DNA from 2 places in the Bartonella sp. W8122 genome. Region 1 is predicted to be linked to the other one. Evidence: predicted binding sites of a transcription regulator. Region 1 holds the regulator's gene; the other holds the start of a gene.
The links. The regulator HrcA, encoded in region 1, represses chaperone genes, less so after heat shock. The targets are predictions, from matches to a motif close to GTTAGCACTCNCNNNNNGNGAGTGCTAAC.

Region 1 (12,692 bases):
TCAATATTTTATCGGGTTAAATATTGCGACTTCCCCCGACGTGTGAAATCGTCGCCGGATTTTTAAGCGGAAGGATTAGCCGGAATGACCTATAAAAAAGGCGGGGAAAGCCCGCCTTTTTAGAAGTAAAATGTGAATTAGGAGAAATTCTTGACTTCTATTATCGATTTTGATTGAACAAAAACCGGTTCATTCCGGCTTTTTCTCGTTCTGCGGTTCGGTTTTTGCCGTTGCTTCTTTTGGTCCGCCCTTGGAAACACCAACCATTGCGGGACGTAGTACACGGTCTCCGATAACATAGCCGGCCTGAACAACCTGTTGAACAGTGTTGTTTGGAACATCGGCATTCGGAATTTCAAACATTGCCTGATGAAAATTCGGGTCGAATTTTTGCCCTTCAGGTTCGATTTTTTTAACGCCATTGCGCTCCAGAGCAGCCATCATGGCGCGTTCTGTCATTTCCACGCCTTCTGCCAAAGCATTGAGCCCTGTATCCTTCTCGCGTGCGCCGTCGGGGATCGCCTGCAAAGCGCGGTTGAGATTGTCCGAAACCTGAAGCATATCACGTGCAAAATTGGCAACGGAATAAGCTCTCGCATCGGCAACATCACGAGCCGTACGGCGGCGTAAATTTTCCATTTCGGCAGCAAGGCGCAAAACCTGGTCTTTCAGCTCGTCATTTTCGGCTTGCATGGCTGCAACCGGATCAGCACCTTCATCGGCAACCTGATCATCTTCGACTTCGGCTTTCGCTTCTTCCTTGCGCTGTTTCAAAAAATCATCGGCTGCGCGTTTCAACGCATCTCTGTCAGCCGGATTCTTAATGTCGCGGTTATTGATATCACTTTCAGCAGATTTCTTTTTTTCCTCAGACATAGGATTCCTACTTTTCGATAATAGTTGTTAAAGTCGATATCGAAATTTTAGCGAGAAAAATCAAGAGGCAAACCGCAAAAGGGACGCTTAAATAGGTTCGCCTCCCTGCTTTTAACCGATAAATGATAACCGGATGGAAATTTCACGCAATTCAAGCTTTTAGCAGGCTTTCAACCTTTTTTTTATTGCTATTGACTGTGCAGGCTCGAAGCAACTCGCCAGCTCCCTTATCAAGGAGCCGTTCTGCCAGAACCTTGCCCATTTCTTCCACGCCATAAGTACAAGTTGCCGCGTAATCGACAATCTGCTTCAAACCGTCAACGCCCGTTACAGTGGCTTTCATGTAAAGCATTGTGTTCTTCCATGTCGAGCAAACACCCACAGGCAAGTTGCATCCGGCATTGAGATATTTCATCAATGACCGTTCTGCATCGGTTTCGGCACGCGATTTCTTGCATTCAATCGCTTTGAGAAGCCGCAAAATATCTCTGTCGCCTTGACGGCATTCTATGCCGAGCGCCCCTTGGGCAACGGCATAAGGAAACATTTGCGGATTGAGACATTCCATGCTGTCTTCAAAAAGACCAAGCCGTTTCAATCCCGCAGCCGCAAGAATTGTCGCATCAATGCCGTTTTTATCAACAGCGCGGCGCAATCTCGGCGGTACATTGCCACGAACCGGCACAATTTCGATATCCGGAAAAAATGATCTGAGCTGGGCGGCACGACGAATGGAACCGGTGCCGATTTTGTGATGATTGCCGCGAATATCGTCAAATTTCAAGCCGCATAGAACATCACGCGGGTCTTCGCGCTTTGGCACAGAGGCAAGAACAAGTCCCTCCGGCTGAACAGTCGGTAGGTCTTTTAAAGAATGGACAACAACATCGACTTCACGGTTCAACAGAGCTTCTTCACCACTTTTGGTGAAAACCCCGACATTGCCAATATCCTGAAAACTCGTGTGCTTATCTTTGTCACCTACACAGCCAAGCAAAACAGTTTCGACTGTTAATGTAGGATCAAGCTCCCGCAAAAGCTTAGCCACACTTTCCGCTTGCACGCGCGCTAACGCACTTTTCCGTGTTCCAAGCCTTATCCGCATAACTCTAAGCCTATTCCATAAATTCCAATAATCAAACTCTACACTCTTTAGAGCGTTTCTAAGAGTATCTAACTCAACTTGCGCATAAAAGAAAGTTCTCTTCGCTTAAATTGTGTTTCGGAGTGCCATTTTCAAATTTTAAGGCAATTTTTCCTTAAAATGTCGGGAAAAGGAACAAATAATTCTCTTTCTCGCGCGGCAATTATAACGTTTTTTTGAAGCGATATGTTGCAGGGCGAATACGGAAATTCCGAATTATCTTTGTCCATCCCAGAAAATGATTCTGTGTTTTGCAAAACCGACCATCAAATGCATGATAACGCCAATAAGTGCCAGAATGACAAGAATGGCAAATTGACCGGCAATGTTGAACTGCTCGTTGAATTGCATAAGCATTTTGCCCAAGCCCTTTTGGGCACCGACAAATTCGGCAACAATTGCGCCAATCAGGGCAAAGATAATGCCAAGGCCGAGACCGGCAAAAACAAAAGGCAGGGAAGCCGGCAATTTTACTTTCAGCAAAATCTGTATTTCGTTGGCACCGAATGCCTTGAGCATCTGGATTTCTTCCCGTCCTGCCGATTGTAAACCGGCAATCACGTTGATAAGCATCGGGAAAAACGAAATAAGTGCGGCCATAACAATTTTTGATGTAATGCCGTAGCCGAACCATTGCAGAAAAATCGGTGCAAGGGCAACGGTCGGTATCGTCTGGAAAGCGATAATATAGGGCAAAAACGCAAGCTGGAAAACGCGAACTTGCGAAATAGCAACGCCAAGAATTGCCGCAAGCACTATGCCGCAAATATAGCCGAGCAAAACTTCAGCCATGGTAACACCGAGATTATCCCAGAAAAGAGTCGACCTTATCAGCCGGACAAGCTGGTAGAAGATGAGACTGGGCGGTGGCAAAAGATAGGTAGGAACCTGCCATAGCCGGACCGATGTTTCCCAGAAGCCGACAACAAGAATAAAAACAACAACAACAAGCAATGCTTGAAGTGTTTTTTCATTTTTAAACATTGCCAGCCTTTCTGCGGTTTTGCCGATTTCTCAATCACAGGATTTGATGGATATGCAACAGCAGTTCAACAATTCATACTAAAATTTTTAAAATGCTGTCTTATTTGACCTAAAATTTTTCCGACCTTTTTATCAGTCAATTCCTGAAGCTCGCGCGGACGGGGCAGTATGACATCGACAATTTCTTCAATATGGCCGGGGCGCGGGCTCATCACCACCACTTTGTCGGCAAGAAATACCGCTTCGGGAATGGAATGGGTGACAAAAAGGACAGTTTTTTTGCTTTCAAGCCAGATATTTTGCAATTCGCCATTTAAAACTTCGCGGGTCATTGCATCAAGCGCCCCGAATGGCTCATCCATAAGCAGAACTTTCGGGTCACGAATAAGTGCACGGCAAATTCCCGCACGTTGTCGCATTCCGCCTGAAAGCTCGGTCGGCAATTTGTTTTCAAATCCTTTAAGTCCCACCGTTTCCATGAGCATCAAAGCACGGTCATGGTATTCTCTTTTGTCAAGATGCATCAATTCGACCGGCAAGAGGATGTTTTGCAGGATTGTACGCCACGGAAGCAGTGTAGGGTCCTGAAAAACAAATCCCACTTCCGGCGAAGGACGGGTAACGGCAACGCCGTTAAGCATTACATCACCGACAAAATTGTCCACAAGACCGGCAAGGATTTTAAGTAACGTTGTTTTGCCGCATCCGGATGGCCCCACAAGTGCAACAAAAGCGCCTTCGGCAATTTCCAGATTGACATTTTTCAATGCATCAATCGTGCCGTCTTTTTTGCTTATATAGCTTTTGTGCAATCCCTTGATAGTGATAAGGGGCTTTTTGATAGACGGCATAGACGTTTTCTCAATCCTTCAGAACGACAGCCTTCGCTTTAAACGGGTTAGTCCTTTTTAACAATTGTCTTGATATCGAAATTATAAATTTCCGGCATCAAGGAATTGCTCCAGACATCCTTTACATGAAGCAGGCGTTCGGTTGAACCTGTTTGATGCGCAAAAGACAAAACTGCTTGCCAGCGTTCATCAGGAATATCAAGCCATTTTCCCCAGCTTGCCGGATCCGGTTTGTCAGCCGGTGTCGAATCGGCAAGTGCTATGGCCATAGCTTCGGCCGTATTTTTGGCATCTTGTCCGGTCGGATTATCAGAACCTCCGAGTTCTGGGAATTCTTTAAAAGCAAGTTTCAAGGCGCTATCGGGATAAAGTTTGGTGTAGATCATGCCTTTATAGGCAGCGCGTGCAAAAGCTGAAAGTTCATGCGGCTTTTCATCGAATATCTTCTGGCTTGTGACCATAGTAACACTGAAAAGGCGGTTCATTTCTTCAGGACGTTGCAAAAGATCGAATTCGACGCCGTTCTGACGCATAACGGTAAAACTATCCGAATAGCTGTCAACTGCGTCGATATCCTTCGCATTGAGCGCGGCTGCCGCGCGCGCACCTGCACCAACGGGTACAATCGTAACGTCACTTTCTTTCAAGCCGGCAATTTTCAAATTCGCCCGTAAATCGGCATAAGAAGCCGAAGCGAGGCTAATTACGCCCACCCGTTTCCCTTTAAGATCGGCAATGGATTTGATAGTGGAGCCTTTCGGAACACCAATAAAATAAGGCCATCTGACCGTTATTCCGGCAAATGCCTTGAGTGGCACGCCTTTGTCGACAGCGGCTGCAATATTGGCAGACGATGCATAGGCAATATCGGCCGAACCGGATGCAACTGCCTGAAGAGCTGCTGTGGAGCCATCGGTAAAGAGCAATGTCGGATTGATATTTTCTTCCTCAAAATAGCCGAGTTGTTTGGGTATGGCATAGGTAAATGTCTCTTCCGCCGGCGTTGTTGTACTGCGGGCGAGCGCTAGAACAAAATGCACAGGTTCGGCAAATCCGGATATAGCGAAAAATAAAAACGCATTGAGTAGTACAACGGCATGGATGAAAGCGGCTTTCATGGGATGCTCTCCTTTGTACTTTCCGTAAAACAAATGCAGCCCATAAAACAGATGTGACTTGCGGAAAGGAACGGACAATGACAGGGCCTATCCGGAAAGTATCCCATCTCTAGCCGATAAGTGCAATAGAGGGTAAGGTTTTACGACATTTAGCGGCGTTTGATTTACATCTATTTGAGAAGTCGCGAGACAAGTTGGGCAGTATAGTCGACCATCGGAACAATACGGGCATAATTCAAGCGGGTCGGTCCAATAACGCCGAGAGCACCAAGAACATGCTGGTTTGAATCGCAATATGGTGCGACGATCAGGGACGAGCCTGATAACGAAAACAGTTTGTTTTCAGAACCGATAAAAATACGAACGCCTGAACCTTCCTCGGCAAGGTCAAGAAGCTGCATCATGCTTTCACGTGTTTCAAGATCGTCAAAAAGATGGCGCAAACGTTCAATATCTTCTGCGGCTTTCACATCTTCCAGAAGGTTGCCGCGCCCGCGCACAATAAGCTGGGTTTTACGGCCCTGATCTTCGCCGCCCCAAACGGCAAGCCCCTGATCGACGAGATGTTGCGACAATTCATCAAGAGCAGCCTTGGTCTCTTCTCTCTGCCTCGAGATTTCGGCTTTGGCTTCACTTAAAGTACGCCCCTGAATATGCGCGTTCAGAAAATTGGTGGCTTCGCTCAATTGTGACAATGTTACCCCTTCGGGTAAATTGACAATGCGATTTTCCACGTCACCGTTTTGGGTTACGAGAACTGCCATGGCGCGCGATGAATCAAGACGCACAAATTCGATATGTTTGAGTGTTCCTTCATTTTTTGTCGACAACACCAGCCCGGCACCGCGTGACAAACCGGATAGAATTTGGCTTGCACCGGTCAAGAATTGTTCAACCGATTGGCTATGCCCTGCTTCTTCAACCTGTGTTTCTATGGCTTTGCGTTCATCTTCCGGAAGGTCTCCCACTTCAATAAAAGCATCTACAAAAAACCTCAAACCAGATTGTGTCGGCATACGACCGGCAGAAATATGGGGCGAGTAGATAAGCCCTAAATGTTCCAGATCGCTCATAATCGTGCGGATGGTTGCCGGCGAGAGGCTTTGTGGCAATTGTCGGGACAGATTGGCTGACCCGACAGGGTCCCCCTCGTTCAGATAGGTTTCGACAATACGCCTGAATATATCGCGGGATCTTTCGTCGAGACTTTTTAATTCATCCGGAATGGCGGCGTGTTTCATCATATTCCTTCAATGATAGAATTTCTTTCCTTCTATATAAGTTTTGCCAAAGACGGGTCAAATGGTCTAAAGATGCTTGAAACAATACTTCACGGAAAGGAAAATTTATGCGTCCGTCCAATCGTGCCAGCAACGAGATGCGCGCCGTTTCATTTGAACGTCATGTGAACAAACATGCCGAAGGGTCATGTCTGGTCAAGTTCGGTGATACCCATGTTTTATGTACCGCAAGCCTTGAAGAACGTGTCCCCAACTGGATGCGCAATTCCGGTAAAGGATGGGTTACAGCCGAATATGGTATGTTGCCCCGTTCAACCGGTGAAAGAATGCGCCGCGAGGCTGCTTCCGGCAAACAGGGTGGGCGCACCATGGAAATTCAGCGTTTGATCGGCCGTTCATTGCGTGCGGTTGTTGATTTGAAGGCGTTGGGCGAAATGCAGATTACGATTGACTGTGATGTCATTCAGGCAGACGGCGGAACCCGCACGGCATCGATTACCGGAGCATGGGTTGCTCTTTATGATTGTCTGGGCTTTATGGAAACGCGCCAGATGGTCTTGCGCAATAAAGTGCTGAAAGACCACGTTGCGGCAATTTCTTGTGGCATTTATCAGGGAACGCCGGTGCTTGATCTTGATTATGCAGAAGATTCCAATGCCGAAACCGATGCCAATTTCGTGATGACCGGTAAAGGTGGAATTGTTGAAATACAGGGAACCGCAGAAGGTGACCCGTTCAGTGAGGAGCAGTTTTCAACTTTGATGTCACTCGCTAAAGGCGGCATTCACGATTTGATTGAATTGCAGAAGAAAGTTATCGCAGCCTGAAAGGTGGATTATCGATGAGAAAGCTTGACGGGAAAAAACTGGTTGTTGCAACCCATAATTCCGGCAAACTCAGGGAAATAGCCGATCTTATTGGTCCGTTCGGGTTTGAAACCACATCGGCGGACGAATTGGGACTGGAAGAACCGGAAGAAACCGGCACGAAATTTGAAGAAAACGCCTATATCAAGGCTTTTTTTGCTGCCAAATCGACAGGGCTGCCGGCATTGTCGGACGATTCAGGACTTGAGGCAGATGCTCTTAACAAGGCACCCGGCGTTTATACTGCCGATTGGGCAATCCAGCCTGATGGACACCGCGATTTCGACAAAGCGATGAAAAAAGTTGAAGATGCATTGGAAAAGAAGGGTGCAACAACGCCAGATAAACGGCATGGCCGTTTTGTCTCGGTGCTTTGCCTTGCCTGGCCGGATGGACATGCGGAATATTTTCGCGGTGAAATCGAAGGGACTTTGGTCTGGCCTCCGCGTGGCAAAAAGGGTTTCGGTTTCGATCCTATTTTCCAGCCGGAAGGCTATGACAAAACATTCGGTGAAATGACGGCTGAAGAAAAACATGGTTGGAAGCCGGGCGACAAACATGCTTTGTCCCACCGCGCACGGGCTTTCAAGCAATTTGCCGAAGCGTTACTGGAAAACTGATGGACGAGCCTTTCGGTATTTACGTCCATTGGCCATTTTGTGCCGCCAAATGTCCTTATTGCGACTTTAATTCCTATGTCCGGTTAAAAGGCGTGGATGAAGACCGTTTTGCCAAAGCTTTTGCAAGAGAAATGGCAACGGTGCGTGAATGGACAGGAGCCCATAACGCGACGACTGTTTTTATCGGCGGTGGTACGCCATCGTTGATGTCGCCAAAAACAGTTGAATCATTGCTAAAAAGCATTGATCGTTATTGGCCGATTGTGGACAATGCCGAAATCACAATGGAAGCCAATCCTTCAAGCGTCGAGGCCGAGCGTTTTCATGGTTACCGTTCAGCCGGCGTCAACCGGCTTTCTTTGGGTGTCCAATCGTTAAACGATGAAGAATTAAAGCGCTTGGGGCGCATTCATAATGTAGAACAGGCACGTTTTGCTATTGGTCTTGCACGCGAGATTTTCCCGCGGCTTTCCTTTGACCTCATTTATGCGCGTCCCAACCAGACATTGAAATCATGGAAACATGAACTGGAAGAAGCAATTGATCTCGCAGCCGACCATCTTTCGCTTTATCAATTGACCATTGAAGAAGGGACGGGGTTTGACAGGCTCTATAAAGCCGGAAAACTCAAATTGCCGGAGGCGGATTTGAGTGCCGATCTTTATGATCTCACACAGGAAATAACCGAAAGTCACGGGCTTCCGGCTTATGAAATATCCAATCATGCAGCCGCCAATGCGCAGTCACAACATAATCTCATTTACTGGCGCTACCAGCAATATGTCGGCATTGGTCCGGGGGCGCATGGCAGGTTTCTTCCTGTTTCAAATGGTGATTTTCCGGATAGGCGATTGGTAACGATAACCGAAAAAATTCCCGAGCGCTGGTTGGAGCTCGTTGAAAAACAAGGCCACGGTATTGTTGAAGAAGAACATTTGACAAAAAGTGAACAGGCAGAAGAAATGGTCTTGATGGGCCTGCGCCTCACCGAGGGGCTTGATCTCGCCCGTTATGAAAAACTGGCGAATCGCGGATTGAACCAGAGCAAAGTTGCCGATCTTCAACAACAAGGCCTTGTAGAAATGGTGGGCAATAGCCGCATCCGTGCAACCAAAAAAGGTCGCGTGGTGCTGAATTATATTATCAGCGAACTCGCATAAGAAATTCTATCCGGTTTCTCGCTGTGTTCAGTTTCTATTCAAAGTTAAAGAGAAAAGATCAATTCTATAAAAATTGCTTTTGAATTCATAAAGAACAATTTTTATATTCAAAAACAGTCTGTGAAAGACGTAACCGCGCCAAGTTTGCCTTTATATTATTAGTCAAATATCCGCTTTATTGAGTTGCCAGTTTATGGAATTGAATGAGATAAAGTGAGGGAATGCTTGATCTCTCCGTTCAAGTCGTTTTCTCCGAGGGTTTAGCTATCTCGCCTTTTCGATAGTCAGCATCTTTCATGTGTTAGAAAGTTTCAAGACTTCACGTGTACCTGTCTCTTTTCTCGCGAATGAAACCAATGGAGAGAAGGTGGCTGCTTTTTTCACTTTTTAAGGATTTTTATGCAAAACCGGCTCCGGCTGGCGTCACAGTTATAATTTTTGAAAAGCACGCTTCCCTTTTTCACACTCACCCTTTTTCATGAAGGGGGCATGTGAAAAAACATAGAGCTATAGAGCAAGCTTTTGAATTTCTTTCAGACAATGCAAAAGGATTTTTGTGGCAGAAAATCTAAAGCGATGGATTTGGAAGCATTTTGGCCTTAAACTTCTTCAAGCTCTACCAATGTTCCATCAAAGTCTTTCGGATGGATGAACAGAACGGGTTTCCCATGTGCGCCGGTTTTAGGATTCCCGTCGCCAAGAATTCGAATGCCTTCGGCAACAAGTTGGTCGCGCATTTTTAGAATATCATCAACTTCAAAACAGATGTGATGGAGGCCACCTTTCGGATTTTTTTCAAGAAATTTTGCGATTGGTGAATTATTTCCCAATGGGCTCATCAGTTCGAGTTTTGTATTGGGCAGTTCAACGAAAACAATTCTGACGCCATGTTCAGGCAGGTCCTGAATAGGAGAAACATCATTGTTCACGGAACGATAAAGTTCGGCAGCCTGTTCGATATCCGGTACGGCGATTGCGACATGGTTCAGTCGGCCAAAGTGGTACACTGGAAAAACTCCCTATTGAGGAAAGCAATATAAACTGGTCTCATCAGATATTACGTAATTTCCCTTGTAAAAGATCAAGGATTTTGCTGGCTGCTTCGACCACATTGGTTCCGGGGCCAAAAACAGCAGCAACACCGTTTTCTTTCAGAAATTCGTAATCCTGTCGGGGCACAACGCCGCCACAGACTACGATAATCTTGGAATTGCGATTTTGCAACGCTTTGACAAGCTGCGGCAACAGGGTTTTATGGCCGGCTGCCAGCGAAGAAACACCGATGAGTTGAACCTTGTTTTCAATAGCCATTTCGGCTGCTTCTTCCGGTGTCTGGAATAGTGGTCCGGCAATGATTTCGAATCCCATATCGCCGAATGCCGAAGCAATGACTTTTGCTCCGCGATCGTGACCATCCTGTCCGAGTTTGGCAATCATGATGCGCGGGCGCTGGTCTGTTGTATTAATTATATCGCTCAAGCGCTGTTTTAATGTTTTATATTCGGGTTCGTTCGAGAATGCTTTGCCATATATGTTTTTGACCACAACAGGTTTTGCCGAATGGTCACCGAAAACTTTTCGCATTGCATCCGATATTTCACCGACGGTTGCGCGTGCCCGTGCAGCTTCCACTGCGGCTTCAAGCAGGTTACCCTTTCCGCTTCTGGCAATATTTTCCAGATTCTTCAATGTGTCAGTGACTTTCCGGCTATTGCGGGTTTGTTTGATCTTGTTCAGTCGAGCAATTTGTTGGGCTCGGACTTTTGTATTGTCAATTTCAAGGATATCGATTTTCTTTTCCTCATCGGAGCGGAATTTATTAACCCCGACGATAATCTCTTCTCCCTTGTCAACGGCCGCCTGACGGGCGGTTGCCGCTTCTTCAATGAGGCGTTTTGGCAAGCCGTCAATCACCGCTTTGGTCATGCCGCCCATGGCTTCTATCTTGTCAATGAGAGCGGATGCTTTGTCGACGAGTTCTTTGGTGAGCGTTTCGACATAATAGGAACCGGCGAGCGGGTCGATGACCTTGGTAAGGCCCATTTCGTTTTGCAAAATCAATTGTGTATTGCGGGCAATTCGTGCCGAAAATTCGGTAGGTAATGCAATCGCCTCGTCAAAAGAATTGGTATGAAGCGATTGTGTTCCACCCAAAACAGCAGCCAATGCTTCATAAGCGGTGCGCACAATATTGTTATACGGGTCCTGTTCTTGAAGAGAAACACCGGACGTCTGACAATGGGTGCGCAGCATCAGGGAAGATGCTTTTTTAGGTGAAAATTCATGCATAATGCGCGACCATAAAAAACGTGCCGCGCGTAATTTTGCCGCTTCCATGAAAAAATTCATGCCGATGGCAAAGAAAAATGAAAGTCGGCCGGCAAATTGGTCAACATCAAGCCCTTTTTTAAGGGCTGCACGCACATATTCTCGCCCGTCTGCAAGTGTGAAGGCCAGTTCCTGTACAAGCGTGGCTCCCGCTTCCTGCATATGATAACCGGAAATGGAAATTGAATTGAAGCGCGGCATTTCATTGGCGGTATATTCGATAATATCGGCAATGATGCGCATAGATGCTTCGGGCGGATAGATATAGGTATTGCGTACCATAAATTCTTTGAGAATATCATTCTGGATTGTTCCCGAAAGATCGCGTCTTGCAACGCCCTGTTCTTCGCCAGCAACAATAAAATTGGCAAGAATTGGTATGACAGCACCATTCATCGTCATCGAGACAGACATTTTATCAAGCGGAATACCGTCAAAGAGGATTTTCATATCTTCGACTGAATCGATCGCAACACCGGCTTTTCCTACGTCTCCCACAACACGCGGGTGATCGGAGTCATATCCGCGGTGTGTGGCAAGATCAAAAGCGACCGAAAGGCCTTTTTGCCCGCTCGCAAGGGCTTTTTTATAAAAGATATTCGATTCTTCGGCGGTAGAGAAACCGGCATATTGGCGGATTGTCCACGGCCTTCCGGTATACATTGTCGCTCTGGGGCCACGCAAAAACGGGTCCAGTCCCGGCAATGTGTCCAAAAGATCGTCGTGGGCGAGATCGTCTTTAGTATAAAGTGGTTTGACATCAATGCCCTCGGCGGTGTGCCAGACAAGTGTGTCGGGAGAAGCTTTAAGCTCCTTTTCAGCAAGTTTTTTCCACTCGCTCATATCTCCTTTTCCGGTCATGTCTATTCGAACTCCATAATGGTTTCGTCAACACCGAGACTTTGTCCGACTTTCACCGAAATCTTGCCAATTTTGCTTTTCTTTTCCGACCTCAGCATATTTTCCATTTTCATCGCTTCAACGATCGCAAGAGGTTGGCCGATTTCGACTTCATCGCCTTTTTTGACAAAAATCGCGGTAATGACGCCGGGCATCGGGCATAACAACATTTTGGATGTATCAGGCGGCAATTTTTTCGGCATGAGTGCTGCAAGGGCAGCAATATTGGGTTCCCTGACATGGGCAATTGCGTCAATACCACCGTGGCGCAACCTTATGGATGTTCCTTTGACGTCGACCTTCACAACCATGTTCGACCGGTCGGAAACAGAAAATTCGCAAATAGTCATGCCGGGTAGCCAATGGCTTTCAAGGGTAATCTGTTCTCCATCGGCAAATTCCAATTTGGATCCGGCGTGATCAACCTCAATAACCAAAGGAAAAGACTGGTCGAAGATCGACACGACCCATTCATTTTTTACGATACGCCGGTGGTTGTCGAGTGTGCCGGAAATCATAGCCGCCCGTTCTTGCAATTTAAAATTGATAAACGCGGCAATAGCTGCAAAGGAACGCGCTTCATCCGGCGTTGGCGAGACGCCAT
Region 2 (12,692 bases), 510 kb from region 1:
GTAGCAGAGAATTAATCGGGCGTACCGTCGCGGAAGCCATGCCGGAAATTCCCCGACAAGGCTTCATTGCTCTGCTTGATCAGGTTTGGGAAACGAAAGAGCCGTTCCGGGGGGCAAGTGTCCCGCTTCTCATTGAACGACCGGGCAGCGAAGAACCGGTTTTGCATTATGTCGATTTCATTCATCAACCGATCAAGAATAGCGATGGTGAGGTTATCGGTATCTATGTTCAGGGCATTGATATCACAGAACGCATCAATTTCGAAAACCAGTTACACATCCTCGCCGGCGAATCGGCTCACCGCGTTAAAAATATTCTGGCCATGGTCAATGCTGTGGTTTCCCAAACGCTCAAGAGCAGCTCCGATCTTGAAAGTGCGAGCGAAAAAGTGGGGGCAAGACTCAGAGCAATTGCCGAGGCGCAAAGCACTTTGAAAGAGGATAGCGGGAAAAAAAGCGACCTCAAGATACTTGTTGAAAATACTATGGCAGTTGCCATGGAAACTTATGGCAATATCAAAATCGATGGCCCCAAGGTCAATGTATCGGAAAAGGCGGCGCTGGCGCTTGCTTTAACGCTTCACGAGCTTATGACCAATGCGATCAAATATGGAGCGCTTTCGGTTGCCTCCGGTCATGTTTCGGTGAATTGGTCTCTCTCGAAAGACGGAATTATCAATCTGAAGTGGAGTGAAAGCGACGGGCCGGAAATTTCCTCCCATCATAAAAAGGGGTTCGGTTCAACACTGATTGAACGGAGTTTGAGCTATAATCCGCATAATGACGTGAAAATTGATTATGCGCCTAAGGGGCTGATATGCCATATTCAGCTTGCTCCCGATAATGCTGCCAGCAGGTGAACAGACATGTTATCAAAACGATTAAGTCGCCAATACGGTCATAAGCGAAAATTTCTGGCAATTATTGATGAGACACCGGAATGCCGCCGTGCTGTCGCCTATGCATCAAGGCGGGCAAAAAACACCGGCGGAAGGTTGATTTTGCTTTATGTGATCGACAGTTCGGAATTCCAGCATTTCCTTGGTGTTGGTGATATTATGCGCGCTGAATCCCATGAGCAGGCGCGCCAGACCTTATCGGCGATTTCTGCAGAGGTAAGGGAAAATCTCGGAATAGAGACGGAAACCAAAATTTGCGAGGGGCAAAAGGCTGCTGAAATCGTAAAGCTTATTGAAAGCGATCAGGATATTGCGGTTCTTGTGCTTGCGGCCGGCTCAGGTGCTGAAGGACCAGGGCCTCTTGTGCAGTCCATTGCGGCGAAGGGAAGCGCGTTTCCCATTCCTGTTACAATTATTCCCGATGGTTTGAGTGCGGAAGACATCGATTCCGTCGCCTGACCATTTTTTCCGCACGATTAGAAACAAAACTTTTCGTAAAAAGAAGCTCTTCACTGTAATATCATCTTGAAGGCCTGACTTGCCTCTTGAATTTTTGTTCCTTAAAGCAGCATATAAAGGTAATTGAATAATGCACCTTGCATGCCTTGACCATGAAAAGGAAATTATATGTTCATCCAGACAGAAACCACGCCCAATCCCGCAACACTAAAATTCCTGCCGGGTCGGGTTGTATTGGAAGAAGGCGTCGCCGAATTCCGTGACAAAGAAGACGCATCCGAACGTTCGCCTCTTGCTTCCAAACTTTTCGCTATTCCCGGTGTTACCGGTGTTTTCTTCGGCTATGATTTCATCACAGTCACAAAAGACAACACGGAATGGCAGCATCTGAAACCTGCAATATTGGGAACTATTATGGAACATTTCATGTCCAATAGTCCAATCATGGCAGCGCATGTCAATGATGTGCCCGACGTACCGGTCGGGGAAGAATTTTTCTCGGAAGAAGATAAAGATCTCGTCGACACAATCAAGGAACTTATCGAAACGCGGGTTCGCCCTGCTGTGGCCAATGATGGTGGTGATATCACGTTCCGCGGTTTCGAGCATGGTGTTGTTTATCTGAACATGCGGGGTGCCTGTTCCGGTTGTCCGGCTTCAACAGCAACCCTCAAACACGGGATAGAAAATCTTCTTCGCCATTTTGTTCCGGAAGTTGCAGGCGTCGAGGAATATCCCACCTGACGGATCCAGATTAAAGCGAATCCTGACAGTAGAAAGTCGAAAATATAACCATCGGATCAACTGTTCTTGTGAATAATTTGTTTTTTTAACCTTTCGCACAGTTTTTGAATCTTTCGCACGGGGAGAAAACAAATTCTATCAATGGCTGTTTTCGCCTCATTCAAGCGGCTATTCTGGCTCATAATGAAAAAGCCTGTTTCTTTCTTGACGCAGAGATAAAACATTAAAACGTGAGGTGAACGATTTTACGCCTCATCTCTTTAACACATTGATTCTTATATATTTGTTTCACATTTTTTGCTCCACGAAACAAACTTGATCGGGCCGCATTCTTCAAACGTTGCCCGATCTTTTTTAAGTCGATTTTCAACAACATGCGGCTTTTTGCGCGCGTCTTTTTGCCTTGAAGGCAAAAAGTTCCTAGAAGCCAATTCACTAAAAAATTAAAACCACCTTCTTGACATTATAGGGGGCAATTTTTATCTGTTCTCATGAGTTAGCACTCGGACATCGAGAGTGCTAATCGAGGAAATACCTCAACGAAATCGAGTTTAATTAAAGTTAAACATTTTAAGGGTTCAAGACATGGCAAAAACCAAATTCCGCCCATTACACGATCGCGTAGTCGTTCGTCGGGTTGAATCAGAAGAAAAAACCGCAGGTGGGATCATCATCCCAGATACAGCCAAAGAAAAGCCACAGGAAGGCGAAGTTCTCGCTGTAGGTCCGGGTGCACGTGATGAAAGCGGCAAGCTCGTTGCTCTTGACGTTAAAGCAGGCGACCGCGTTCTCTTTGGCAAATGGTCAGGAACGGAAGTCAAGCTTGATGGCGAAGACGTTCTGATTATGAAAGAATCCGACATTATGGGTATTCTCGGCTGATAGCCATTTTCCCATAAATTTTAAAAACAATTCCGGGATAATTCCCAAGGAGATATATTAAATGGCTGCAAAAGAAGTCAAATTTGGCCGCGACGCGCGTGAACGTATGTTGCGTGGTGTCGATATTCTCGCCAATGCCGTGAAAGTAACACTTGGTCCTAAGGGTCGTAACGTTGTCATCGACAAATCTTTTGGTGCTCCACGAATTACCAAAGACGGTGTTTCGGTTGCGAAAGAAATCGAACTTGAAGACAAGTTTGAAAATATGGGCGCACAGATGTTGCGCGAAGTTGCTTCCAAAACCAACGATATTGCCGGTGACGGTACCACAACAGCAACTGTTCTGGGGCAGGCAATTGTTCAGGAAGGCGCAAAAGCTGTTGCTGCCGGCATGAACCCGATGGATTTGAAGCGCGGTATTGATGCTGCTGTTAATGAAGTTGTCGAAAATCTTCTGAAAAAAGCAAAGAAGATCAAAACTTCTGCAGAAGTTGCTCAAGTTGGTACCATTTCAGCAAATGGCGAGACCGAAATCGGTAAAATGATTTCCGAAGCCATGCAGAAAGTTGGCAATGAAGGCGTTATCACAGTCGAAGAAGCAAAGACTGCCGATACAGAGCTTGAAGTTGTTGAAGGTATGCAGTTCGACCGCGGTTACCTTTCACCTTACTTCGTAACCAATACAGAAAAGATGATTGCCGATCTTGATGACCCTTACATCCTGATCCACGAAAAGAAACTTTCAAACTTGCAGGCTCTGCTTCCGGTTCTTGAAGCTGTTGTCCAGTCAAGCAAGCCTTTGCTTATCATTGCCGAGGATGTTGAAGGTGAAGCTTTGGCAACTCTCGTTGTCAACAAGTTGCGCGGCGGCTTGAAAATTGCTGCTGTCAAGGCTCCGGGCTTTGGTGATCGTCGTAAGGCAATGTTGGAAGATATCGCCATTCTGACATCCGGTCAGGTTATTTCCGACGATCTCGGCATCAAGCTTGAAAATGTCACACTCGACATGCTCGGTCGTGCAAAGAAAGTTACCGTTTCGAAAGAAAACACAACGATTGTTGACGGTGCTGGCAAGAAGCCTGAAATCAATGCACGTGTTAACCAGATCAAGGCCCAGATCGAAGAAACAACTTCCGATTATGACCGTGAAAAACTTCAGGAACGTCTTGCAAAATTGGCAGGCGGTGTTGCTGTTATCCGCGTTGGCGGTGCTACAGAAGTTGAAGTTAAAGAGAAAAAAGACCGCGTTGACGATGCTTTGAATGCAACCCGCGCCGCTGTTGAAGAAGGCATTGTTGCCGGTGGTGGCACTGCCCTGTTGCGCGCAGCAGCCGACATCAAGGTTAAAGGGACCAATTCCGATCAGGAAGCCGGTATCAATATTGTTCGTCGCGCTTTGCAGGCTCCTGCCCGTCAAATTGCTACCAACGCTGGCGATGAAGCTTCTATCGTTGTTGGTAAAATTCTTGAAAACAGGAGCGAAACATTCGGCTACAACACAGCCAATGGCCAATATGGCGATTTGATTGCTCTGGGCATTGTTGACCCTGTCAAGGTTGTCCGTTCTGCTCTGCAAAACGCTGCTTCCGTTGCCGGATTGTTGATCACAACTGAAGCCATGATTGCAGAATTGCCGAAGAAAGAGGCTCCAATGCCTGCAATGCCGGGCGGCGGCATGGGCGGCATGGACTTCTAATAAAGTCCTAGACAACATTAATGAACGGGCCTTCGGGCCCGTTTTTATTTTAAATCATAATAAAACGCGCGAATAACAAATTCGCCATTATTCTATCAGCGGCCAAGTTTTCAGCATTTCCGGATTTTAAAACGCGACAAAACAATTCATTGGACGCGGATATTCGACAAGCTGATTTAAAAATTATTCTTTTAACCGGAGATGGTTCCCGTCCATTTATCTTCCCCCTCTAAAAATCCGTTTTTATCTCGATAATTTGTTTTAGCGGCGGTTTTTGCCGCCGGAAGTCAAAATATCGGAAAAAAATCCGCCGGATTTTAACAATCCCGTTATGGTCATCTATGTTTTATTCCAAACTTCGTTTTTTCCTCACCAAAATATGTTTAAAAACACGTTCAAGAAATAGATCTGATCCTGTTTAAGGCCTTTTCTCATTGGCTCTCTTGGTCTATCGTCACGTCAACCACAGAGGAGTTTTATCATGGTAAAGACCCGCACAGAAACGGATACATTCGGTCCGATCGAGGTTCCTGCTGACCATTATTGGGGGGCACAAACAGAACGCTCTTTGCACAATTTCAAAATCGGCGGCGAAAGGCAGCCTCTCCCGCTCATTCACGCCTTGGGGCTTATCAAAAAAGCCGCAGCTACGGCCAATATGAAAGCTAAAAAGCTTTCGCCAGAGTTGGGAAAAGCAATTATTGCAGCAGCCGATGAAGTCATTGACGGCAAACTCGACGACAACTTTCCACTCGTCGTCTGGCAGACCGGTTCGGGTACGCAAACTAATATGAATGTCAATGAAGTCATTGCCAACCGTGCTATCGAGATGCTCGGCGGGGAAATGGGATCAAAAAAGCCTGTTCACCCCAATGACCACGTCAATATGAGCCAGTCATCAAACGACTCATTTCCGACAGCCATTCATATCTCGACAGCTTTAGAGACCATCAATAAACTTTTTCCGGCAATCGACCATCTTACGATCGCGTTGAAGGATAAGGAAAAAGAATTTTCCAAAATTATCAAAATCGGTCGCACCCACACACAGGATGCCACCCCGATTACGCTGGGACAGGAATTTTCAGGTTACCGTGCAGCGCTCGAACATAATAGAAAACGCATTGAAGCGGCACTGCAAGATGTTCTCAAACTTGCACAAGGTGGTACGGCAGTCGGTACCGGTTTGAATGCTCCGATTGGTTTCGACAAGGATTTCGTCGAAGCAGTGACCGACATTACAGGTGTTGCATTCGAAACCGCCGATAACAAATTCGAAGCTCTGGCAAGCCACGGCGCAATTACCAATTTCCACGGCAGTCTCAACGCCTTGGCGACCGATCTCTTCAAAATTGCCAATGATATCCGCTTTTTAGGCTCCGGCCCGCGCTGCGGACTTGGTGAATTGAGTTTGCCGGAAAACGAGCCCGGCTCTTCGATTATGCCTGGCAAAGTCAACCCGACCCAGTGCGAAGCGATGACTATGGTTGCTTGTCAGGTTTTTGGCAATGAAACCACGGTTACAGTTGCGGCAAGTCAGGGACATTTCGAGCTCAATGTCTATAAACCGGTTATCGCATTCAATGTTTTGCAATCCATCAAGATTTTGTCGGAATGCATGGTTTCTTTCGCAGATAATTGCGTCAAAGGCATCAAGGCCAATGAAGCACGCATCCATGATCTTCTCGAAAAATCCTTGATGCTGGTTACAGCACTTGCTCCGGCAATCGGATATGACAAAGCTGCAAAAATTGCGAAAACTGCTCATAAAAACGGTACAACACTGCGCGAAGAAGCTTTAAAGGCCGGTGTATCCGAGGCTGATTATAATCGTCTGGTCAAACCGGAAAATATGATCCATCCGAAATGAACCAGGCTGGTTTGATTTTGTTTAACCGGAACCGTGCAGGATTTTTCCCGCACGGTTTTTTCATAAAATATACATCATGCCGGATCAAGCAACATTGAAGGCAGGTTCATTTGTTACTTTTTATGTATAAATGCCTCAATCTTTGAAGATAGTATCTTTTCTCGAAGTCAATAGCGTTTCAAGAAACGAAATGCAGAAAAAATGCGCCATAGAAACTGAGGACTTCCTGTTTCTGGGAGTCTATTGATACCTTCAACAGCAAAAATTCTTGTAAACCTTAAGCCTAACTCTTAGCAAAGTGATTATTGAAGAGAGACCGCTTATGTTTACTTCCTAGTGTTCCTCAAACTTTTGATAGATCTCTGCTTCTACTCCTTTGGGATCACGATTGGCACGCTCGGCCTGCTTCGAATCAAACTCGCCACATATTTTAGCCGTGACGATCGCCGCTACACAGTTGCCTGTTACGTTACATGCGGCAACAGCCATGGACATGAACCGATAGACACCAAAAACGAGTGCCAAACCTTCTATGGGCAAAAAGCCCGAGGCCGTCACTGTGGCTGCAAAAACAACAAACGTTCCGCCTGACACGGTTGCTGCACCTTTGGAGGTGAGAAGCATAATGGCCATTAAACCTGCCAATTGTTCCCATGTCATGGGTGCATGATAAAGGTGGCTGATAAAGACAACACCCATGCTCATAAAGATGGATGTGCCATCAAGATTAAAGGCATATCCCGTAGGCATGACCAAACCGACAGTTTGTTTCGACGCCCCATAGCCAGGTAATTTTTCCAGAAATTTTGGCAAGACACTCTCTGATGAGGCTGTTCCCAGAACCACAATCAATTCATCTTTGATATAGCGCAATAGGCCGAAGAGGTTGATCTTGAACAGCGCGCAAATAGAACCCATAACAATGATGACAAAGGCTATTATTGCAAGATAGAAAGCAATGACCAACCAAGCCAAAGCAATCAGAATATCCGTACCATTCGCCCCCACGGCATAGGCGACGGCACCGAAGGTTCCGACGGGGGCTAACCGCATAATCAGATGGATAAACTCGAAAAATGCATCGGAGATTGCCGCTAGACCACGCTCGATAGGTGCCCGTTTTTCTTCCCTGAGGGATAGCAATGCCGCACCAAAAATGATCGAGATGACGAGCACTTGCAATAGCTCGCCTTGCGCAAAAGCTCCCACAAAATTTTCAGGAAATATGTTCAGGAAAAAATGCATGAATCCGGTATGGGATTGTGCAGCCTTTTGGGCTGCTGCCAATGCAGCTTTCGTCGCAGTTTCTGAAGCCGTGATTTCACCAACACCGAGGCCGACACCCGAAAGATAAGCACAGGCCAAACCAAACACGATGGCGATGGTTGAAACGATTTCAAAATAGATCAACGCCGTCAAACCGACTTTCCCCACCCTTTTGAAATCTCCCGCAGAAGCAATGCCCGCAACAATGGTCAAAAATACCAGCGGCGCAACAGCGGTCTTGATGAGACGCAGGAAAATATCGCCAAGTATTTTGAGTGAAACAGCCCATTCCGGAAAAATGAAACCTGCCACAGCTCCGAGAACCATGGCAACAATGACTTGAAAGCCCAAGCCTGTCCACAATGGCTTTTTGCTTTTATGGAGTACAATTGTACTCATATCCTCAACCATGAAACATATCTCCTCCGATATGTGTGTAAATTACGAATAACGATTTAGAAAACGTCTTGAGGTATCGGCATTTGCCCCTGATAGCATTTCCAACAAAAGCTCAATCGGCTTTTTTTCGAAGAATACTGTCAGGTGATGAAACCGGTGCCAATTATCAGCTCATATCAAGCGGGGTTTCTCACAAGCGTTTCTAAAAAGTGTGAAACGGGTTGCAGATCGAAACCGCATAAAACAAACAATGAGAGCAAAACCATAATTTGATGTGAAATGATCTGATCTAGATTTTTTTAAGCTTCAGCAGCCGGTCAACCATTTCGCCGCTCAGTCCCAAATAATTCTTTGGATCACAGGCCTGTTCGATAACGGCTGCACCACCGATGTCTGCGACAAGCTTCTTATTCTCTTTTAAGACATCCACCAAACGGCGCCTTTCCTCTATCGCCACCCGACAGGCATCATAGACGACATCATGGGCCTTCTGCCTGCCAATCTTGGGGGCAAGCGCCATCATCACCGCTTCACCGACAATCAGGCCATGCGTACGATAAAGGTTTTCATGCATGCGTTCGTCATGCACAACAAGGCCATTGAGCATATAATGGGCTTGGGCGAGCGCTGAAGAAGACAAAATGAAACTTTCCGGCAACGAAATCCATTCCAAATGCCAAGGGCCTGTCGCGCGTTCAAAATCCTGAATCATACCGTCAAGCCCGGCCGCAACATGCTGACGCACAGATTTGGCCACGGCAAGCATCAACTCGCATGCAATGGGGTTGCGCTTTTGCGGCATAGTTGAAGAGGCGCCGCGACCACGTACAAACGGTTCCGATAATTCGCCAAATTCGGTCGACGTCATCAACATGACGTCAGTAGCAATTTTAGCAAGCGAACCGGTGATCAGACCTAAAAACGTCAGTGTTTCGGCAATACCGTCACGGGCAACATGCCAAGTCATCTCCGGCTGAGCCAAACCGAGCTCATGGCAAAATTCCGCCTGAATTTTGAAACCATCCTTGCCAACTGATGCAAGTGTACCGGCAGCTCCGGCAAATTCCCCGAACAGGACACGTTTTTTTAATTGCTGCAAACGCTCCAGATGACGGTAAAACGGACTAAGCCAAACAGCAACCTTATAACCAAAGGTGATAGGCAAAGCCTGCTGCAAATGGGTACGTCCTGCCATCGGTGTATCACGATAGCGCAATGCCAGATTTTCTAAAACCTTGCAGATATTTGTCAGATCCGTTTCAACGATCTCCAGCGCATCACGAATCTGCAAAACATTGGCGGTATCCATAATGTCCTGAGTCGTTGCGCCCCAATGAACGTAGCCGCCGGCGGCGCCTGCCGCCTCGCTTAACTGATGAACCAAAGGCAAAATCGGATATCCGACAATGTCTGTTTCTTTGCGCAACCGTTCAAAATCTATCCGAATGGTTTTGGCCGCTACATCAATGGCCTTACCGGCTTCCGTCGGAATAATACCAAGCGTTGCCTGTGCCCGCGCCAAAGCGGCTTCAGCCTGCAAATAATAGCCGACGAGTTTTTCGTCGGAAAAAATTGTTCTCATAGACCCGGTACAGAACATGTCGCGAAACAAGATTGAATCAATAACGCTGCTTGCCATGGTTTCCTCCTCACTTTGTTCGTACAATAAATATTGTTCGTACAATGTCAAGTGAATCTATGCAATCTCCGGAATATTGTTACAAAGGTGTTAAGAACCTTCCGGAGCCTATCCGGTTCACGTCGGGCGTAAAATTGCTACAACGCTTTGTTTAATATAGATTATTATAGGATATGAGACGGTTACAGGATTGAGCCGGCGGAGCGATTATGCTGCTTATGTGCTTCAAACTCTTCGGAAATTGCACTATATCCAATGCATAGCTATAGACGCCAAAGGGGTTCTGCTTGAAACGATACGAGGAAATTCTCGAAAAGATCGCCGCCAGTATTCGTGAGGGCGTGTATCCTCTTGGTACGACTTTGCCGAGCGAACCTGAACTTGCAAAGAGAATGGGGGTTAGCAGATCCACTATACGTAATGCCTTGAGCGAGCTACAAAAACTTGGCCTCGTAACGCGCCGCCCTTCAACAGGAACCCGTGTAGAGGCCACCGATCCCAGACAGACGAATGCGGGATATGCCTACCGCATCGACTCGATCGAGGCACTTATTGCCTATGCATCAGCCATGCCACGCGAGATTTTAAAAATTGATGATGTCGTGGCAGACAATACGCTGGCAGACCTGATAGGCAGGCCCCCGGGCTCACGCTGGATTCACATTGCCCATTTACGGCGCACCAAAGAGGATCCACAAGCCACGCCGTTTTGCTGGACAGATGTTTATATTGACGGGCGATATAGCAAAATCATACGTGACAATTTACAAAATTACGATGGTGCACTATCCAACCTGATTGAAACCCACGCTGGACGCAGAGTGAGCGAGATCGAGCAGATCATCGAAGCCGATTTCATGCCTGAAAGCTTGACCGGTATATTCGGGGTAAAACCCAATTCTCCTGCTCTCAAGATACAGCGCCGTTATTATTTCACACCCAAAGAACTGATACAGTTTTCAGTCAGTTTTTATCCAGCCGGACGATATGCTTATACGTCGCGGCTGGTTCACGATGTTGGACAACGCTAGGCTTTTATCATCACGTAATAACGGACGGCTTATCACGCTGAAGCCGTTTTTTGAGGTCAACAAGCTCGTCGGCGGCAACAATCAAGGCAGCAAGTGCTTCTTGTGTGTTGTCATCCTGCTTCAGCGGATCCGCAACATAATGTTCCATATAAACGCGAACTGTTGCGCCCGATGTTCCGGTCCCTGACAGACGGTAGACGATGCGTCCGCCACCTTCAAAGAAAATCCGGATTCCCTGATGCTCGCTTACCGAGCCATCAATCGGATCATGGTATGAAAAATCATCTGCCTTGGCGATCGTTAGCCCTGCAACGTCGGTTCCGGCAAGTTTTCCAAGACGTGAGCGCAAATCTTCCATAAGAGCTTTTGCCGCGGTCTGGTCGACTTCCTCGTAATCATGACGTGTATAATAGGAACGCCCGAATTGTTGCCAATGTTGCTCGACAATTTCACTTACACTTTTACCGGTTGCTGCAAGCAGATTGAGCCAGAACAATATTGCCCACAAACCGTCTTTTTCACGCACGTGATTGGAACCCGTGCCAAAGCTTTCCTCACCGCAAAATGTTACCTTTCCGGCATCAAGCAAATTGCCGAAAAATTTCCAGCCTGTCGGTGTTTCATAAATGTTGAGACCGAGTTTTTTGGCCACATAATCGGCTGCAGCACTTGTCGGCATAGAGCGTGCAATGCCGGCAATACCATTGCGATAGCCCTTAACGAGCTTTGCATTGGCAGCAAGAATAGCAAGAGAATCGGATGGTGTGACAAACCGTTTCCAGCCGACAATCATATTACGGTCACCATCGCCATCGGATGCAGCTCCAAGATCAGGCCCGTCTTCAGACATCATCAATTCATAAAGATCATGGGCATGAACGAGATTGGGGTCGGGATGGCGCCCGCCGAAATCGGGAAGCGGTGTACCATTCACAACTGTTCCTTCCTTCATGCCCAGACGTTTCTCGAAAATTTCATGGGCATATGGACCGGTCACAGCATTCAATGCGTCAAAGCGGAATGTCAAACCGCCGGCAATTGCTTTGCGGATGAGGTCGAAATCGAACAATTCTCCCATCAGATTTGCATAATCGACAACCGGATCAATGACTTCGACAACCATTGAACCGACTTGCGTTTTTCCCAGTTTTGTAATGTCGATATCGCCACAATCTTCTATTTTATAAGACGTAATTTTTTTTGAAGATTCAAAAATTGCTTTTGTTACTTTTTCCGGTGCAGGACCGCCATTGGAAATATTGTATTTGATACCGAAATCGCCGGATGGACCGCCCGGATTATGACTTGCCGACAGAATAATGCCACCAAATGCTTTGTATTTGCGGATAAGATGGGAAGCGGCTGGTGTTGACAAAATGCCGTTCAGACCAACTTTGATATGGCCGACTTTGTTGCCGGCAGCCATTTTTAAAATTTTCTGGATAACTTCTTTATTAAAAAAACGCCCGTCGCCTCCAAGAATAAAAAGTTTCCCGGAAACATCACCAACGCTATTGAAAATAGATTGGATGAAATTTTCGACGTAATTCGGCTTTTGGAAAACTTTCACCTTCTTCCGCAATCCGGAAGTTCCAGGATTTTGATCATCGAAGGCAGTCGTAGAAATTGTCAAAATCGCCATATTCATCACCATATGTTCTTTACTGTGATCAATTTAAAGCGATTAACCAAAAATATCGAGTGTAAAATTATCAATCTTTCGGGGGCGAGCTTGCAAGTTAACGACCGATCTCTTACCTTTCTTATGTGAATTCCGGCTCACACTGCCTGCCTTATCGGACAGGCC

Region 2: groES (co-chaperone GroES) is a predicted target of HrcA. The motif match lies at 2,598-2,626, and genes of this name have one in related genera.

Annotation. Positions count from the first base shown of each region.
Region 1 covers NZ_JACFOO010000001.1:321,189-333,880, forward strand. Annotated here, with positions in the region: gene grpE (nucleotide exchange factor GrpE) at 190-876, opposite strand; gene hemC (hydroxymethylbilane synthase) at 1,028-1,981, opposite strand; gene H3S83_RS01540 (ABC transporter permease) at 2,237-3,004, opposite strand; gene H3S83_RS01545 (ABC transporter ATP-binding protein) at 3,070-3,855, opposite strand; gene H3S83_RS01550 (ABC transporter substrate-binding protein) at 3,903-4,973, opposite strand; gene hrcA (heat-inducible transcriptional repressor HrcA) at 5,144-6,214, opposite strand; gene rph (ribonuclease PH) at 6,322-7,041, shown strand; gene rdgB (RdgB/HAM1 family non-canonical purine NTP pyrophosphatase) at 7,056-7,700, shown strand; gene hemW (radical SAM family heme chaperone HemW) at 7,700-8,860, shown strand; gene mce (methylmalonyl-CoA epimerase) at 9,460-9,867, opposite strand; gene scpA (methylmalonyl-CoA mutase) at 9,911-12,049, opposite strand; gene H3S83_RS01585 (acetyl/propionyl/methylcrotonyl-CoA carboxylase subunit alpha) at 12,052-12,692, opposite strand, start outside.
Region 2 covers NZ_JACFOO010000001.1:834,389-847,080, reverse strand. Annotated here, with positions in the region: gene H3S83_RS03750 (HWE histidine kinase domain-containing protein) at 1-860, shown strand, start outside; gene H3S83_RS03745 (universal stress protein) at 867-1,358, shown strand; gene H3S83_RS03740 (NifU family protein) at 1,527-2,102, shown strand; gene groES (co-chaperone GroES) at 2,688-2,984, shown strand; gene groL (chaperonin GroEL) at 3,046-4,680, shown strand; gene fumC (class II fumarate hydratase) at 5,162-6,550, shown strand; gene H3S83_RS03720 (cation:dicarboxylate symporter family transporter) at 6,884-8,227, opposite strand; gene H3S83_RS03715 (adenylosuccinate lyase family protein) at 8,505-9,854, opposite strand; gene H3S83_RS03710 (GntR family transcriptional regulator) at 10,142-10,885, shown strand; gene H3S83_RS03705 (alpha-D-glucose phosphate-specific phosphoglucomutase) at 10,896-12,527, opposite strand.